3 regions of the Variovorax sp. RA8 genome follow, and region 3 is predicted to be linked to each of the others. Evidence: predicted binding sites of a transcription regulator. Region 3 holds the regulator's gene; each other region holds the start of a gene.
What was found. The regulator LexA, encoded in region 3, represses DNA repair genes until DNA is damaged. The targets are predictions, from matches to a motif close to ACTGTATNNNNATACAGT.
Positions count from the first base shown of each region.

Region 1: E5P3_RS31930 (error-prone DNA polymerase) is a predicted target of LexA. The motif match lies at 3,014-3,031, and genes of this name have one in related genera.
Region 2: recA (recombinase RecA) is a predicted target of LexA. The motif match lies at 2,488-2,505, and genes of this name have one in related genera.

Region 1 covers NZ_LR594663.1:191,651-197,777, forward strand. Annotated here, with positions in the region: gene E5P3_RS31915 (hypothetical protein) at 153-503, shown strand; gene E5P3_RS31920 (hypothetical protein) at 930-1,130, opposite strand; gene E5P3_RS31925 (Fic family protein) at 1,165-2,808, opposite strand; gene E5P3_RS31930 (error-prone DNA polymerase) at 3,034-6,127, shown strand, end outside.
Region 2 covers NZ_LR594662.1:6,135,229-6,141,355, forward strand. Annotated here, with positions in the region: gene E5P3_RS29225 (sensor histidine kinase) at 1-1,178, opposite strand, end outside; gene E5P3_RS29230 (response regulator) at 1,204-1,875, opposite strand; gene E5P3_RS29235 (MarR family winged helix-turn-helix transcriptional regulator) at 1,936-2,421, opposite strand; gene recA (recombinase RecA) at 2,569-3,636, shown strand; gene recX (recombination regulator RecX) at 3,646-4,095, shown strand; gene argC (N-acetyl-gamma-glutamyl-phosphate reductase) at 4,117-5,046, opposite strand; gene sucC (ADP-forming succinate--CoA ligase subunit beta) at 5,236-6,127, shown strand, end outside.
Region 3 covers NZ_LR594662.1:3,844,136-3,850,262, forward strand. Annotated here, with positions in the region: gene adk (adenylate kinase) at 1-534, shown strand, start outside; gene E5P3_RS17980 (DUF6152 family protein) at 538-1,011, opposite strand; gene E5P3_RS17985 (hypothetical protein) at 1,027-1,443, opposite strand; gene E5P3_RS17990 (asparaginase) at 1,448-2,443, opposite strand; gene lexA (transcriptional repressor LexA) at 2,518-3,192, shown strand; gene E5P3_RS18000 (hypothetical protein) at 3,339-3,671, shown strand; gene E5P3_RS18005 (D-2-hydroxyacid dehydrogenase family protein) at 3,797-4,804, shown strand; gene E5P3_RS18010 (MFS transporter) at 4,801-5,973, shown strand; gene E5P3_RS18015 (type IV pilus assembly protein FimV) at 5,963-6,127, opposite strand, start outside.

The DNA.
Region 1 (6,127 bases), on a different replicon from region 3:
GCGCTGCGCCGGCGGGACCCTTCGCCGTCGAAACTTCCGCAGGCGGAGCTTCTTCGGACGAAACTTCTGCGGTCGAACTTTTTGCGGTCGCAGCTGTTTTTTTTCGGGGCTGCTGACTATATGGGTGTCCATCCACATGAAAAGGACCCTCCATGACTTCCATCCCCCCGTTCAATCCCGGCCCCATGTTCCGGCGTGCGTACGCGGCCGATCCAGCGGCGCAGTGCGCCTGGCGGCTTGTCAACGAAGACGGATTCTTCCAGGAGATGGCAGAGGCCACCAGGAACGGGCGGCCGGCCCTGGAGCCTGGCCAGGCGCGCCTGGCGAGGGCCCTGCCAGAGCTTCAGGCCGATGACGAGACGGCGAGGCACCTCAAACGCATGATCGGGCGCATGGCGCGCCAAGTCATGGAGCGCGAGGGATTCGTCTTCGAGCCTGGCAGCGTCCCGATCTCCGAGCCGATTCTTTTCCTGACTGCGGCGCCCTACCGCCCCCGGACATGAGGCCGACGAGGCCCGCTTCGCGCGCTCGTCGGCGGCCGGCGTCTATTGCTGGCGCTACGGCTCACGATGGAGCGCCGGCGCTCCTGATGCTCGCGCGTGGGCGGGGCTCGCAGGCGCAACTTCCTGCGCAGTCGAAACTTCCGGCGCCGGGGCTTCGCAGACGGGCTGGCGCTGGCGCGAACTTGCGCGCGCGGGGCTTTCGCTGGCGCTGTTTCGGGATCGGGGCTTTGGGCTTTGGGCGGGCAACGCGCGCGCCTGCTCGCGCTGGAGGTCAAGACGATAGCGTGAGTCTAGAACCGGAACCGCGAATTGCCGCCTCGCGTCATCCCTCACACTGGTGTTGCCGGGCGCGAAGCACCCACCTACCCTGCATGGCCTGATCCGCACGAGGAACGCTAGCGGGACCCTTCGCCGGGTTCGTCTAGCTCAATGAGCGAGCCGCCTGGCCACGGCGCTCCATCCCGGCCAGTTGCTCGCATCGAATGGAACGGCGCTCTCCACAGCTTCCTCTGCCCACGCAGTCAACGCGGCGCGCTCGGCATTGGTCATCAACGGAGCGATGCGCACGATCCGCTCGATGTGGAGCATGTAGGGGTGCCGAGCGATGGCTTCTTCGATTTTCGTCATGGTGTTCGAGCGATGGTCCCACTGTCCGGTACGGTCAGCCGCGGGGGCGTGACGCGTCTTCCTCATCGCTGTCCTCGCGCGAGACGTCTCTCGCCAGTTGGGCGTCGGTATTTGCCTCCGCCGCGTTCCTAAGGCTCTGAGCCACAAATTTCGCAAAGGGCTTGATGTCGCCATCGCGGCTCGCGGAGTTCAGGGCGTCCATGTACCTATCGCGATCTTCAAGTCGCAGGACCGTCCAAGGGAATCCGCCGGAGGCGAGCATCGAGTTCATGATGAAGCGACCGATTCGGCCATTCCCGTCCATATACGGATGGATGAACACAAACATGAAATGACCCAACACCGCGCGCACCGAAGCGAGCGGTTCGTCACGAAGCAGCTCGAAGAACACCGGCATCATGTCTCGCACGGCTTCGCGAGAGGGTGGGACGTGCGCCGCGTTGCGGATGTAGACCTGATGGCCGCGATACCCTGCCAGGTCGGCAGCCGCCAGAACACCGGCTGTCACGCTCGGTGAGAACATCGCGCGGAACCAGCCGCCGTGATCACGCTTCAAGACTTCGCCAGGATTGGCCCCTTCGAAGATCTGCAGGATGGACTGGTTGACCTCGTTGTGTGCAAGCCAATATCCGCGAGCTGCCATTGCGTCGCGTGACCGACGATCTTCCTCGTGACGCTCATCGTTCCATTCTCCGCTCGCAACACGCCGAATGAGTTCGGGCGTGACCCGGTACCCTTCGATGGAGAGGGAGTGATATGCATCGGTCACGTAGACCTCCTCGACAGCCTTCATGAAGGCCGGAACGTCCATTGGCAGGCCCGGCTCTTCTGGGAATGAGCTGGCAACATCACCACGCATCGCGCTCCACATCAGGCGCAACCTGGAGACATGTGGCGACTCGATGCGCCCGCCAAGAACTATCGGCGGAGGGGCGGAAAAGGGGTTGACCACCGTGACCTGATTGCCCAACGCTCTCATGAATCCAACGATGTCGTTCGCGATCGCCTCCCGGCCAACCGCAAGAAAGGCCCCGGCAAGCCGCCCGGCGATCGTGCCGTGATTGCCGTCGGCGAGCAGGCGGCTGAGTTCCGATGCATCGGTGATGGAAAGCAAAGCGATCTGGGCATCCTGTGGCGATGCCCTGAAGAAGTTCTCCGGTACCTTTAGAAGCGCCTGCTCCAGCGTCATGGTGCGGACCCCGCCGGCGATGTCACGTCTGTCAGCCGAGGGAAAGTCCCTTGCCTGGTAGTCCATCAGGGAGAACCCATCTGGCAGAGCGACCACTCCGTTCTTGCCCTGCCGCGCGTGCACCACGACCTGTTTGGGGAGCAACGTCGTTCCGGCGTGCAACCGCAAGGAGTAGTCGGCAGACACGCACCACTCGGTTCCAAAGCGTGCATCGCAGTACGCCGCAATGAAGTCCTTCATCGCGGCGATCCAAGGGGTCGTGTCTCCGGCCTTGGCAGCAGGGCTGGCGGACATGTACCAGCCCTGAATCACGAGTTGAAGATAGCCGGCCTGAAGCAGAGCCTCACGCTCCAGGCGTGAGAACTGGCCCGTGTGGAAAACATGGGTGCCGCCCTCTTGGAGGGTATGGAGCATCTGCAGGGCGACAGCCAAGCGCCGCTGCGCCGGAGTCGGCATCTGCTGCACGGGAGCGGTCGAGTTCGTGGCCATTCTTCGCTGCCTAGTCGTTGCTAGGGTTTATTGTAATGCCAATGCTAGGGATTTTGGTATTTCCGGCGCTAGGTTATTCTGCGTTGCGCCCGCTAGGGAATCGTGTCCGAGAGGCCCGCGACACAAGCCCCGAAAGGCCGAAAACCCGACAGCTCGAAAGCCGACCCGGCATCCGGGTCAAGTGCGAGGCACGCCGCGGTGCGATACTGGTTTTTTATCCAGTGTATGCACGGACCGCCCCCATTTGCCGAGCTGCACTGCCGCTCGAACTTCACCTTCCTCGTCGGGGCATCGCAGCCCGAGGAACTGGTAGAGCGCGCTGCTGCCAAACTCTACTCCGCCCTTGCTCTCACCGATGAGTGCTCGGTCTCGGGCGTCGTGCGCGCGCACCTGGCCGCCCGGGAGGCCAGCCTGCACTTCATCTGCGGCAGCGAGATCCTGCTGACCACCCAGAGCGGGCACCCGCACGCCAGGATCGTGTTCCTGGCGCAGAACAAGCTCGGCTGGGGCAACCTCTGCGAGTGCATCACCCTTGCGCGCCGGCGGGCCGCCAAGGGCCGCTACAGCGCCCTGGTGACGGACGTGGAGGGCAAGAACATCCAGGCGCCGCACCTGGCCGGGATGCCGGGCTGCCTGGCGCTGCTGCTGCCCGAGCGGGACGCCACCACGGAGTCGCTCTTCGCCCAGGCCATGTGGCTGAAGACCTGGTTCGCGGGCCGCGCATGGCTCGTGGCGCCGCGCCCGCTCCTGATGGACGACGATCTGCGCATCTGGATCGTCCAGCAGGTCGCCGAGAGAACCGGTCTGCGAATCGTGGCCAGCTCCAGCCCGGTCATGCACACCCGCAAACGCAAGAAGGTCCAGGACGTGCTCACCGCAGTGCGCATCGGCAAGACCGTGGCGACCGCCGGCTACGCGCTGCAGGTCAATGCCGAGGCGTACCTGCGCGGCCGGGCGGCGCTGATGAACCAGGTGCCCGGCGAGTGGATGGAGGAGACCGTGCGTGTGGCGAGCCTGTGCACCTTCTCGCTGGAGGAGCTGAAGTACGAATACCCGCGCGAGGTCGTGCCTGAGGGCGAGACGCCGGCATCGCACCTGCGCAAGCTCACGTACGAGGGGGCCAAGCGCCGGTACCCGAACGGCCTGCCCGAGAAGGTGCACAAGCAGATCGAGCACGAGCTCAAGATCATTGCGCAGCTCGAATACGAGAGCTACTTCCTGACAGTTGCTGACATCGTGCACTGGGCGCGCGACCGCAACATCCTCTGCCAGGGGCGCGGCTCGGCCGCCAACAGCGCGGTGTGCTACTGCCTGGAGGTGACGAACGTCGATCCCGACCGCATGTCGGTGCTCTTCGAGCGCTTCATCTCGGTGGAGCGCAGGGAGCCGCCCGACATCGACGTCGACTTCGAGCACCAGCGGCGCGAGGAGGCGATGCAGTACGTCTACGAGAAGTACGGGCGCGATCGCGCGGCGCTCACGGCTGTGGCCACCACCTACCGCACGAAGTCGGCGCTGCGCGACGTGGGCAAGGCGATGGGGATCGATACGGACAAGGTCGACCGTCTGGCCAAGACCGCCTACGGGACCGACGAGAAGTGGATCAGCGAGGCGTGCCTGCTCGAAAACGGCATCGATCCGACCGACCCGGCGGTCGTGCACTGGCTGACGCTCGCCGACACGATCCGCGGCTTCCCCCGGCATCTGAGCCAGCACCCGGGCGGCTTCGTGATCGGCCGCGACAAGGTCAGCCGGCTGGTCCCGGTCGAGAACGCCGCGATGGACAACCGTTCCATCATCCAGTGGGACAAGGACGACCTCGATTCGACCGGGCTCATCAAGGTCGACGTCCTGGCGCTGGGCATGCTCACGGCGATCCACCGCGCGCTCGACCTCGCTGGCGCGAAGGCGGGCGGCCCGCCCATGCGCATGCAGAACGTGCCCGCCGAGGACCCAGCCACCTACGAGATGATCTGCAAAGCGGACACCGTGGGCGTGTTCCAGATCGAGAGCCGCGCGCAGATGAGCATGCTCCCGCGCATGCAGCCCCGGTGCTTCTACGACCTGGTCATCCAGGTCGCGATCGTCAGGCCCGGCCCGATCCAGGGCGGCATGGTGCACCCGTACCTGCGCCGGCGCATGGGTGAGGAGAAGCTGGAATACCCGAGCGACGAGATCCGCCAAGCCACCGAGCGCACGCTTGGCATCCCGCTCTTCCAGGAGCAGGTGATGGCCATCGCCATGGTCGCGGCCGACTTCACCGCCGGCGAGGCAGACCAGCTGCGCCGCGCAATGGGCGCCTGGCGAAAGCGCGGCGGCCTCGAGGTGCACCAGCGCAAGCTCATCGATCGGATGCTGACGAAGGGCTACTCCGAAGACTTCGCGCAGCGCCTGGCGAAGCAGGTCGAAGGATTCGGCAGCTACGGCTTCCCCGAGTCGCACGCGGCCAGCTTCGCCCACCTCGTCTACGTGAGCTGCTGGCTGAAGCGGCACCACCCGGACGCGATGCTCGCTGGACTCCTCAACTCGCAGCCGATGGGCTTCTACGCGCCAGCCCAGCTCGTGCGTGATGCGCGAGAGCATGGGGTCGTCGTGCGCCCGGTCGACGTGACGATCAGCGAATGGGACTCGACCCTCGAAGAGCCCACGCAAGGCCCGGCGTCGGCTCGCTGGGACAGCACTTACGAGGAGCCGCTGCGCGCCGTCCGCCTGGGCCTGGGCCGCATCGCCGGCATGCGCGAGGAGGCTGCTCAGCGCATCGTCGCTGCGCGCTCGCAGCAGCCATTCGCGAGTGTGGAGGACCTTGCCATGCGCGCGCAGCTCGATGCGCACGACCTCAGGTGCCTGTCGGGCGCCGATGCGCTGCTCGGCCTGGCCGGCCGCCGGCCCGACGCGGTATGGGCCGCAAAGGGTGTGGACACGCGGCCGACAAAGATGCTGCGGCAGGCGCGCACCTTCGAGGATCCCGTCGACTTCGCGGCCCCCGACGAGGGCTCCGAGATCGCCGACGACTACGGCTCCGTTGGGCTCAGCCTGCGCAAGCACCCGCTCGCCCTCATCAGGCCTAAGCTGGCCGCTTTGGGGATCAAGACGTCCGAGGAACTGCGCGTGAGGGCCAAAAACCGGCAGACAGTGCGCGCGAGCGGCCTCGTGACGCACCGGCAGCGCCCCAGCACGGCGAATGGCGTCGTCTTCGCCACCCTCGAAGACGAGACCGGCACGGTCAACATCATCGTGTGGCAGCAGGTCGCCGAGGAACAGCGCACGGTGCTGCTCGGCGCCAGGCTGCTCAGCGTTGAGGGCACCTGGCAAAGCGAGA
Region 2 (6,127 bases), 2.3 Mb from region 3:
ACGCGCGCGGTGATCACGCCCGGCCGGCCGGGCGCCGAGGGCGTGTAGTTGATCGCGTTGTCCACGAGGTTGCGCACCAGCTCCTTCAGCAGCGTGGGATTGCCTTCGAGCACCACGCCCGGCGCACCCGCCTCGGCCCCGTCGTAGCCCAGGTCGATGCGCTTCTCGATGGCGCGCGGCACGGCCTCGCGCACCACCTCGATGGTGAGCTTCGCCAGGTCGCAGGGCTGGCGCGCCACAGCCGCGCCGCTGCCCTCGGCGCGTGCCAGCGAGAGCAGCTGGTTCACCGTGTGCGTGGCGCGCACGCTCGCCCGGCCGATCTGCTTGAGCGATTGCTTGAGCTCGTCGGCATTGGCGCCCTCGCGCTGCGCCAGATCGGCCTGCATGCGCAACCCCGCGAGCGGCGTCTTGAGCTGGTGCGCCGCATCCGCCAGGAAGCGCTTCTGCGTGCCGATGGAGTCGTTGAGCTTGTTCAACAGCTCGTTGACCGACAGCACCAGCGGCACCACCTCGAGCGGCACCGAGGACTCGTCCAGCGGGCTCAGGTCGCCGGGGCGGCGCTCGCGGATGCGAGCCTCGATCACCGACAGCGGCTTGATGCCGCGCACCAGCGCCAGCCAGATCAGCAGCACCGCCAGCGGCAGGATCGCGAACTGCGGCAGCAGCACGCCCTTGATGATCTCGGTGGCGAGCACCGATTGCTTCTCGCGCGTCTCGGCCAGCTGCAGCAGGGCCGGTGGCGCTTCGGGCGTGCTGCCGGCGATCCACAACGAGGCCACGCGCACCGGCTGGCCGTGGATGTCCCCGTTGTGCAGGTAGACCACGCCCGGCGTGGGCAGGTCATCGGTATTGGGGTGCGGCAGGTCGGGCTCTCCGGCGAGCAGCCGGCCGTCCCCGTCCTGCAACTGGAAGTACACGTGGTCCGCGTCGTGCGCGCTCAGGATCTCGCGCGCCGAAGGGCTCAGCACGAAGCCCTCGCCGTGCAGCGTCGCATCCACCAGCTTGGCCAGCGCGCGGATGTTGTAGTCGAGCGTGCGGTCGAAGGGCGCATTGGCGATGCCCTGCGCCACCAGCCAGGTCACGCCGATGCTGACTGGCACCAGCAGCAGGAGCGGCGTGAGCATCCAATCGAGGATCTCGCCGAAGAGGGAGCGCTGCGCGCGCTGGAAGAGCTTCACCGAGCGCTTTGGGCAGGAGGACGGGTCAGGGGATTTTTTCGAGGCAGTAGCCGAGGCCGCGCACGGTGGCGATGTGGATCGGGCCCTTCTCGATCTTCTTGCGCAAACGGTGGATGTAGACCTCGATCGCGTTGAGGCTTACCTCTTCGCCCCATTCGCACAAGCGCTCGACCAGCTGGTCCTTGCTCACCAGCCGGCCAGCGCGCTGCAGGAGCACCTCTAGCAGGCCCAGCTCGCGCGCCGACAGCTCGATCATCTTGCCGTCGATGGTCGCCACCCGGCCGGCCTGGTCGTAGACCAGCGGGCCGTGCTTGATGGAATTGCTCGTGGCGCCCATGCCGCGCCGGGTGAGCGCCCGCACGCGCGCCTCGAGCTCCTGCAGCGAGAAGGGCTTGGCCATGTAATCGTCGGCGCCGTAGTCCAGGCCCTTGACTCTCTCCTCCACGCTGTCGGCGGCGGTCAGCACCAGCACCGGCAGCTGCGAGCCGCGGGCGCGCAGGCGCTTGAGGATGTCGAGGCCGTGCATGTTGGGCAGGCCCAGGTCGAGGATCAGCAGGTCGAATTCGCTGTTGGTCATCAGCGCGGCATCGGCTTGCGAGCCGGTGGCCACGTGGTCCACCGCCGAGCCCGAGGTGCGCAGGCTGCGCAGCAGCGCATCGGCCAGCACCTGGTCGTCTTCCGCAATCAGTATTCGCATGCCGCGTCTCCAGACATGGCGGGCTTGCGCGGGCCGCCGGGCCGTCTCCCGCCTTGGATTCTAGGCGGCCGCATAGGCTTCGAGTCCGATGGAAACCACGGTGGCGATCTCGTCGCCGACGCTGGCGCGGAACTCGCGCTCGGCCTGCGCCACCGCCTTGCGGAAGGCCTCCAGCCAGGCCAGGCCGTCGGCGGTGAACAGCACGCGCCGGGCGCGCGCATCGCGCTCATCGGGGCCGCGCGTCACCAGACCCCAGGCCTCGCACTGGTCGACCAGCGCGCCCATGGCTTGCTTGGTCATGCCCGCGCGCTCGGCGAGTTCGGTCAGGCGCGAGCCATCGCTCGATAGATGGCGCGTGATGTGGATGTGCGCCGCGCTCACCTGCGCGCGCGCCGCGAGGTTCGACAGCGCAAGGGGCACGTCGGCATCGTGCGCCATCAACGCAAGCACGCGCTCGTCAAAGCGGCGCATGGCGTGGCCCAGCAGACGGCCCAGGTGGGTCTGGCGCCACGCGTCGGGGTCGATCGGAAATGTGGGGTCTGTCACGTTCGATCGATAGTAAATCAAACTGACCAAAAAATAGATCTACTCGAAGCCACCAATCCCTACACTACTGTTCAAGCATCCAGCCTGTGATTAAAAGCAGATTGGATGAATCCAACACAACCCATTGATCTTCAAGGAGTTCCCCACATGGACGCACTCGTCAAAGGCAGCAGCATCTCGGTCGCGGGCAGCGAAAAAGCCAAGGCCCTGCAGGCCGCCCTGGCCCAGATCGAGAAGCAATTCGGCAAGGGCACCATCATGCGGTTGGGCGAGGGCGAGGCGCTGGAGGACATCCAGGTGGTTTCCACCGGCTCGCTGGGCCTGGACATCGCCCTGGGGGTCGGCGGCCTGCCGCGCGGCCGCGTGATCGAGATCTACGGCCCGGAATCCTCGGGCAAGACCACGCTCACGCTGCAGGTCATCGCCCAGATGCAGAAGCAGGCCGGCACCTGCGCCTTCGTCGATGCCGAGCATGCGCTGGACGTTCAGTACGCGCAGAAGCTGGGCGTAAACCTGTCCGACCTGCTGATCAGCCAGCCCGATACCGGCGAGCAGGCCCTGGAGATCGTCGACTCGCTGGTGCGCTCGGGCGCGGTCGACCTGATCGTCGTCGACTCGGTGGCCGCGCTCACGCCCAAGGCCGAAATCGAAGGCGAGATGGGCGACTCGCTGCCCGGCCTGCAGGCGCGGCTCATGAGCCAGGCGTTGCGCAAGCTCACCGCCACCATCAAGAAGACCAACTGCATGGTCATCTTCATCAACCAGATCCGCATGAAGATCGGCGTGATGTTCGGCTCGCCCGAGACCACCACCGGCGGCAATGCACTGAAGTTCTACGCCTCGGTGCGCCTGGACATCCGCCGCATCGGCACCATCAAGAAGGGCGACGAGGCGATCGGCAACGAGACCAAGGTCAAGGTGGTGAAGAACAAGGTCTCGCCGCCCTTCAAGACGGCCGAGTTCGACATCCTGTTCGGCGAGGGCATCAGCCGCGAGGGCGAGATCATCGATATGGGCGTGACCGCCAAGATCGTCGACAAGTCGGGCGCCTGGTACGCCTACAACGGCGAGAAGATCGGACAGGGCCGGGACAACGCGCGCGAGTTCCTGCGCGAGAACCCGACGCTCTCGCGAGAGATCGAGAACAAGGTGCGCGAGTCGCTGGGCATACCGCTCCTGCCCGAGGACGCGGGCGAGGGCGCATCCGGGGCTTGATCACCGGTGATGGCTTCCAGTGCTCCTTCCCTCAAGGGTCGCGCACTGCGACTGCTCGGGCAACGCGAGCACTCGCGCAGCGAACTCGAGCGCAAGCTGGCCAGGTACGAGGAAGAGCCCGGCTCGCTGGCACGTGCGCTCGACGAGCTGGCCGCCAAGGACTTCATCAGCGAGGCGAGGGTGGTGCAGTCGGTATTGCACCAGCGCGCGGCACGTCACGGCGCGGCGCGCGTGCGCCAGGAACTGCTGCACAAGGGCGTTGCGCCGGAGGCAGTGGCCGAGGCGGTGGCCAGTCTTGCGGCCAGCGAGCTCGACCGAGCGCGCGGAGTCTGGCGCCAGCGCTTCGGCGTGCCGCCGCAAAACGCGGGCGAGCGGGCCAGGCAGGTCCGATTCATGTTGGCGCGCGGCTTCGCCGCGGCCGTGGTGGCCAAGGTACTGCGCGAGGGGTCCGACGAATGAGGGGCCTGAGCCCAGAGCGGCTCAGAGCCCCAGCATCAGCTTCAGGTTCTGTACCGCGGCACCGCTGGCGCCCTTGCCCAGGTTGTCCAGGCGGGCAATGACGACGGCATGGCGGTGGTCCTCGTTCGGGAACACCCGGATCTCGAGGTCGTTGGTGTCGTTCAGCCCCAGCGCGTCGAGCTTGCCGTCCTCGGTGGGTGGCAGCACCTTCACGAACTGCTCCGGCGTGTTGCTCTGGGCGTAGTGCGCCGCCAGCGCCTCCTGCAGGTCTCGGGCCCTGGGCTTGCCGGGGAGGTCGTCCAGATGCAAGGGTAGCTGCACCAGCATGCCCTGCTTGAAGTTGCCCACTGAGGGGATGAACACCGGCCGGCGCGTCAGGCCGGTGTACTTCATGATTTCGGGGATGTGCTTGTGCTTGAGGCCCAGGGCGTAGGTCTCGAACAGCGGCGCTTCGCCCTTCTCGTAGGCCTCGATCATGGTGCGGCCGCCGCCCGAGTAGCCGCTGACGGAGGGCAGGGCGATCGCGTGGCCGGCCGGCAGCAGGCCGGCATCGACCAGCGGGCGGACGATGGCGATGGCGCCGGTCGCATAGCAGCCGGGATTGGCCACGCGCTCGGCCTTGGCCACCGCGTCTTTCTGGCCCGCCACCAGTTCGGGAAAGCCGAACACCCAGCCGGCAGCCGTGCGGTGCGCCGTCGAGGCGTCGATGATCTTGGGACGGCGGCCGTGGCCTTCGAGCTGGTCGATGAGCGCCACGGATTCGCGCGCCGCGTCGTCATGCAGGCAGAGCACCACCAGGTCGACGCCCGCCATCAGCTCGCGCTTGGCAGCCACGTCCTTGCGCAATTCGGGGGCGATGCTCACGAGTTCGACCTGCGGCATCTTCTGCAGCCGCTCGCGGATCTGGAGGCCGGTGGTGCCGGCCTCGCCGTCGATGAAGACCTTGGGCATGGTGGAGCCTCGGATTGCCTCGGGGGCGTAAGAAGAAATTACGTAGTGGCCGCAGCGACGGCACGCCGTTGGTGCGGCGCACCATGATACAGTCCCCTGCTGTCCTCCGCCCGGCCACCCCCGAGCGCCGCGGCCCGAGGGCAACACGAAATCTCCCGTTCCCAACCCTCGTTCCCGAGAGACACCCTCATGAAGATTCACGAGTACCAAGGCAAGGAAATTCTTGCCAAGTTCGGCGTGCCTGTGCCGCGAGGCATCCCAGCGTACACGGTGCAGGAGGCGGTCGAAGCCGCGCAGAAACTCGGCGGCCCCGTGTGGGTGGTCAAGGCCCAGATCCACGCGGGCGGCCGCGGCAAGGGCGGCGGCGTGAAGGTCGCCAAGAGCATCGACGACGTCAAGAAGCTCGCCGGCGAGATCCTCGGCATGCAGCTCAAGACGCACCAGACCGGCCCCGAAGGCCAGAAGGTCCGCCGCCTCTACATCGAGGACGGCGCCGACATCCAGAAGGAGTACTACGTCTCCGCCGTGACCGACCGCGCAACGCAGAAGGTGGCCTTCATCGCGTCCAGCGAGGGCGGCATGGACATCGAGGAAGTGGCGCACTCCTCGCCCGAGAAGATCATCACCGTCTATGCCGACCCGAAGGACGGCCTGACCGACGCGCAGGCCCGCCAGATCGCCGACGGCATCGGCATCCCGGCTGATTCGACCGCGCAGGCGGTAGACGTCTTCAAGAAGCTCTACACCTGCTACATGGAGACCGACGCGTCCCTGGTCGAGATCAACCCGTTGAACCGCGATGGCAAGGGGAACATCGTCGCGCTGGACGCCAAGTTCAATTTCGACAGCAACGCGCTGTACCGCCACCCCGAGATCGTGGCCCTGCGCGACCTCGACGAGGAAGACCCGGCCGAAATCGAGGCCAGCAAGTTCGACCTCGCCTATATCAGCCTCGACGGCAACATCGGCTGCCTGGTGAACGGCGCCGGCCTCGCGATGGCCACCATGGACACCATCAAGCTGTTCGGCGGCGAGCCGGCCAACTTCCTCGACGTGGGCGGCGGCGCCACCCCCGAGAAGG
Region 3 (6,127 bases):
GGCACCCCGCTCGGCCTGCAGGCCAAGGCGGTAATGGCCTCCGGCGCCCTGGTGAGCGACGACCTGATCATCGACCTGGTCAAGGAGCGCCTCGCGCTGCCGGACTGCGCCCAGGGCTTCCTCTTCGACGGCTTTCCCCGCACCATCCCGCAGGCCGATGCCATGCGCGCGGCCAACGTCAAGCTCGACTACGTGCTCGAGATCGACGTGCCCTTTGCCGACATCATCGAGCGCATGAGCGGACGCCGCTCGCACCCGGCGTCCGGGCGCATCTACCACGTCAAGTTCAACCCGCCGAAGGTCGAGGGCAAGGACGACGTCACGGGCGAAGACCTGATCCAGCGCGACGACGACAAGGAAGAAACCGTGCGCCACCGCCTCGAGGTCTACAGCCAGCAGACCCGGCCGCTGGTCGACTACTACGCAGCCTGGGCCAAGGCCGAACCCGGCGCCGCGCCGAAGTACCGCGCGATCAGCGGCGTCGGCAGCGTCGACGACATCACCCAGCGCGCGCTGGCCGCCCTGGCGAGCTGATCGTCAGGCGGGGCTGGAACGCAGCCCGTAGGCCTTGCCGTCGACGAACAGGTATTCGACGCGCATCACGGGCTCTCCCTTTTCTTCCTTGAGCGTGAAGCCCACGGCAGAGACGGCGGTGCCGGGCTTGATCTCCGCGACCTTCCACGCCTCCATGCGCGTCAGCGGGGCCAGTTCGAGCTCCCACTGGCGATCGGTGCGGCGAGGCACGACCGCCCGCGCGAGCAAGCCTGGCCCGTCGACCGGGGCGCTCTGCCCCGGCAGCGCCCGCTTCGCCAGGTCGGCCGGCACCTTGAGCCCCGACGGGACGTCGAGCAACAGTGCCGCATGCGGGTTCTGCCACCGCACCCGCGCCACCGTCCCTTCGAGATAGATCGGACGGTCCTGGTCGAAGCTGCTCCAGCCATGGTGCGCCCAGGCGACGGGGGTGGCCAGCGGCAAGGACGCGGCGGCGATGACGATATGGCGACGTTTCATCGGCAAAGCTCCTCTTCAGTAGGCGATCCAGCGGCCACAGAACACGACGGCCAGCCAGATCGCAGTAGATAACAACATCTGTACCCGCGCCATCGCATCGAGTTTGCGCAGCGAGCCGCGCAGATGGAACCACCCCGCGTTGAAGCCGGCGGCCACCAGCAGGCCCATCTTGACCAGGAAAGTCTGGTTCGCCAGGAGTTCCGCCGGCTGGGTGGCGAACATCAGCGAACCGCTGGCCGCCGCGAGTGCGAAGCCGCCGGCGGCGATCGAGAGCGACAACCTGGCCATGGCCGCCACTGGCAGGACGGCAGCGCGCCCGAACACCCGCATCTCGAGCGCCACCAGATTGCCGAGCAGCAGCGCGATGCCGACGATGTGGACCACCTCCAGCGCCGGATAGAGCCAGGCGTGCGAGCGCAGAGCCTCGAACATGCGCTCAGGCGCCGCCAGCCTGGGTGGCCATCAATTCCAGCACCAGCGCGATGCGCGCCTTCGCCGGCGTCAGTGCGCTGGCGTCGCGCAGCGGCGCACCCGGCGTGGGAAGAATGCGCCCCTGAGGGCAACGCGTGGCGCGCACGACCGCAATGCCCGCCGACTGCGCCCGCAGCGCGGCCGCTTCCAGCGCCTCATGCAGGGTGCCGTTGCCAGTCGCCGCGAGCACCAGGCCCTGCACCGGCTCCGCAGTGCCTGCTTGCCGCTCCAGGACCAGCGCGTCGATGATGCTGCCGCGCGCTTCCGCGTGGCTCACCAGGATCTCCACCCGCGGCCAGCGGGTGGCCTGCCGCATAAGGTCGAAACACAGGCGTGCCGGCTCCGGCGACGAGGCGGGCCAGTTCCTGAGCTCGCGCAAGCCGCCCTCTTCCACATAGGCCACCGGCCCCGCATCGCCGGAACCGAAGGCGTCGACCCGGTAGGTGTGTACCTTCTGCACATCGAAGGCGCTGTGCACCGTGCCCGCGCACACCGCCACCACGCCCCTTGCACCAGGGCTCGCTGCCACCGCGACGGCATCGCGCAGGTTCTGCGGGCCGTCGGGCGTCAGCGCGGTCGCCGGCCGCATGGCGCTGGTCAGTACCACCGGCTTGGACGGCGCCAACACCGACTGAAGGAAGAATGCGGTTTCCTCCAAGGTATCGGTGCCGTGGGTGATGACCACGCCTGCCACGTCGGGCTGTGCCAGCCAATGAGCACAGCGCTCGGCCACGCTGCGCCAGATCGCGTAGCCCATGTCCTTGCTGTCGACCTGCGCCACCTGCTCGGTCTGCAGCACGATGCCCGCGGGCGCCGCAATGCCCTCGAGCAGTTCGGTCACCCCCACTTGGGCGGCGGTGTAGCCGACGTTGTCGGCCGCCGAACCCGAGCGGCCCGCGATGGTGCCGCCCGTGCCCAGGACGACCACACGACGCCTGCCTTCGCTGATGTTGTCGGCCATGACTTGCCAAAGCTCCGGAAACTGGTTAAAAATACAGGTACTGGATATTCAGCCAGTGCCGCAAGGAGTCGTCAATGCAGTTCGCCGCCAAGCTTACCGCCCGCCAGCAACAGATTCTGGACCTCATCCAGAGCGCCATCGCACGCACTGGCGCGCCGCCCACCCGTGCCGAGATCGCCGCCGAGCTGGGCTTCAAGTCCGCCAATGCGGCCGAGGAGCATCTGCAGGCCTTGGCGCGCAAGGGCGTCATCGAGCTCGTGAGCGGCACCTCGCGTGGCATCCGGCTCAAGGGCGATGCGCTGCGCTCGCTGAACGAATCGCGCAACAACCAGTTCTCGCTCTCACTGCCCGGCATGGCCCAGCTCGCGCTGCCGTTGATCGGGCGCGTCGCCGCCGGTTCCCCCATCCTGGCGCAGGAGCACGTGGACCAGACCTACTATGTGGAGAACACGCTGTTCCAGCGGCAACCCGACTACTTGCTCAAGGTGCGCGGCATGTCCATGCGCGATGCCGGCATCATGGACGGCGATCTGCTCGCCGTGCAGGCCACCAAGGAGGCCCGCAACGGCCAGATCGTCGTGGCCCGACTGGGCGACGAGGTCACAGTCAAGCGCCTCAAGCGCAACAAGCAAGTCATCGAACTGCACGCCGAGAACCCCGACTATCCCACCATCATCGTGCAGCCGGGCGAGCCCTTCGAGATCGAGGGCCTCGCCGTCGGCCTGATCCGCAACACGATGCTGATGTAGCCGCACAAGGCGGCAATGAGCGAACCCGCTCATGCTGCCCCAGCGGCTGCGACAGGTGGCGGGCGTATGGCCAAGGGCCATCACCCTGTCGCGGCCGGCGAAAGCAATCCTGCCTGTGTTCAATCTCTGACCTTCATGGAGTTCACATGGGAATCGCTCTGCTCAGCTTCGTCGACCTGTTCATGCCCCTTCAATCGCTGGCCAGCCGCTGGATACCGTCGCGCCGCCGAAGCGCCTCCGGCCTCCGTTACGTCGGCATCCGCCCCAGTTGCGCCGTGCGTCCCGCCGCGCCGGCATCCCGCCTGTCGGCACCGCCCCGCCCGCTGCGCGTGGTGCGCACGGTCGATGCGCAACACAAGGGGCCAAGCACCGGCCGAGTCGTGATCTCCGGCCGCATGGCGGACGTCTGCGCCGAACTCGACCGGCTGGCCGCCCTCGAAGCGGCAGGCGCCGCACCCTCGCCCGGCCATCTGCATTGACGACCGCGGCGCCCTGGGTCCGGGCGCGCTGAGCGCCCGTCGCGCGGAGCATGTCCCAGGAGCGCCCTGCGCTTCTGGCGCATGGCGCACAGGCCCCCTGATAGTGCGAGGCACAATGGCACGCCATGAACATCGTGATCCTCGACGACTATCAGGACGCAGTGCGCAAACTGCGCTGTGCCTCCAAGCTCGACGCGTATGCCGCCAAGGTCTACACCAACACGGTCAAGGGCATCGGACAGCTCTCGGTGAGGCTCAAGGATGCCGACGTGATCGTGCTGATCCGCGAACGCACCCAGATCTCGCGCCAGCTGATCGAGAAGCTGCCCAAGCTCAAGCTGATCTCGCAAACCGGGCGGGCCGGCCCCCACATCGACGTCAATGCATGCACCGAGCATGGCGTTGCAGTCGCCGAAGGCTCGGGCTCGCCGCTGGCGCCGGCCGAGCTCACCTGGGCGCTCATCATGGCGGCGATGCGCCGCCTGCCGCAGTACATCAGCAACCTCAAGCATGGCGCCTGGCAGCAATCGGGACTCAAGTCCGCCTCCATGCCGCCCAACTTCGGACTGGGCTCGGTGCTCAAGGGCAAGACGCTGTGCATCTGGGGCTACGGCCGCATCGGGCAATTGGTGGCGCGCTATGGCCAGGCCTTCGGCATGCAGGTGGTGATCTGGGGGCGCGAAGAGAGCTGCGCCCGCGCCCGCTCCGACGGCTTTCAGGTGGCGCCGAACCGCGAGGCCTTCTTCGCCGCGGCCGACGTGCTGTCGATCCACCTGCGGCTCACGGAAGAGACGCGAGGCCTGGTCACGCTCGAGGACCTCTCGCGCATGAAACCCACCGCCCTCTTCGTCAACACCTCGCGCGCGGAACTTGTGGAACAGGATGCGCTGCTCGCCGCGCTCAATCGCGGGCGGCCCGGGCTGGCAGCGATCGACGTCTTCGAGAGCGAGCCGCCGCTGCAAGGCCACGCGCTGCTGCGACTGGAGAACTGCATCTGCACGCCGCACATCGGCTACGTCGAGCAGGACAGTTACGAGATGTATTTCGGCCAAGCTTTCGACAACGTCGTCAGCTTCATCAAGGGCAACCCGACCAACATCGTCAATCCGGGCGCGCTGCAGGTGCGACGTTGAAGCGCGCCGCCCTGCCGGCGTCCCTCTGGGCCTTGCTGGCAGGCAACTTCGTGATCGGCACCGGGGTCATGGTGGTGCCCGGCACGCTCAACGAGCTCAGCAATTCCTTGCAGGTCAGCGCGGCCACGGCGGGCCAGCTGATCACCGCCGCGGCGGCGGTGGTGTGCTTCGGCGCACCCTTGCTGGCCGCCGTGGTCGCGGGCTGGGATCGGCGGCTGCTGCTGGCCTGCACCATGCTGTGGTACGCAGCCGGCCACCTCGTCGCGACGCTGATGCCCAGCTTTGGCGGGCTGCTGGCCGTGCGCATGCTGACCGTCATCTCGCCCGCGATCTTCACGCCCCAGGCGGCGGCCTGCGTCGGCCTGCTGGTGCCGCTGGAGCAGCGGGGCCGCGCCGTGACCTTCGTCTTCCTCGGCTGGTCCATGGCCTCGGTGCTCGGCCTGCCGCTGGGCGCGTTGATCGGCGGCCATTTCGGCTGGCGCACGGCCTTCGCCGCAATCGCCGCGCTGTCGCTGCTGAGTGCGGCCTGGCTCTGGCACCAGTTGCCGCGCGGCATCCGTCCGCCGGCATTGACGCGCGCTGCCTGGGCGCAGGTGCTCAAGAGCCCGCTGCTGATGGGGGTGGTCGCGGTCACCGCGCTGCAGGGCTCGGGCCAGTTCGTCCTGTTCAGCTACTTCGCGCCGGTGCTGCGGGAGACCGTCGGCGCCGACGCCACGGCGCTCGGCCTCGTGTGGGGCTGGTTCGGCGTGTGCGGCCTGCTCGGCAATATGCTCGTGAGCCGGACCATCGATCGCGTGGGGGCTCCGCGCATGGTGCTCGTCACCACCACGCTGATCGCACTGAGTCTGCTCCTGTGGCCACTGGGCGTCACACTCGCCGGGCTGGCGCTCATCCTGGTTCCGTGGGGCCTGGGCTGCTTCGCCACGAACTCGGCCCAGCAGGCACGGCTGGTGTCGATGGCGCCCGCGCTCGCGCCCGGCTCCGTGGCGCTGAACAGCTCCGGGATCTACGTGGGTCAGGCCGTGGGTGCCGCGGCTGGTGGCTGGCTGCTGGCGCACGATGCCATTGCCTGGATGAGCTGGGCCGGCTTCGCGATGCTGGTGTGCGCGCTGTTGCTGAGCCTGGCCGTCGACCGGGCCCAGACCCGCGCCACGGCCTTCAGCGCTTGACCGGCCTGGGCGCGATTTCGGCTTCGGTGTCCGGATCGAAGAGTTCGAAATCGATCACATGCGGGTCGGCGGATGGCGTCGGCGCCGGCGTCGGTGTCTCCAAAGGGGCCCGCATGGTTTCGAAGGCCGTCTTGTCGAACTCGGCCAGGTCCAG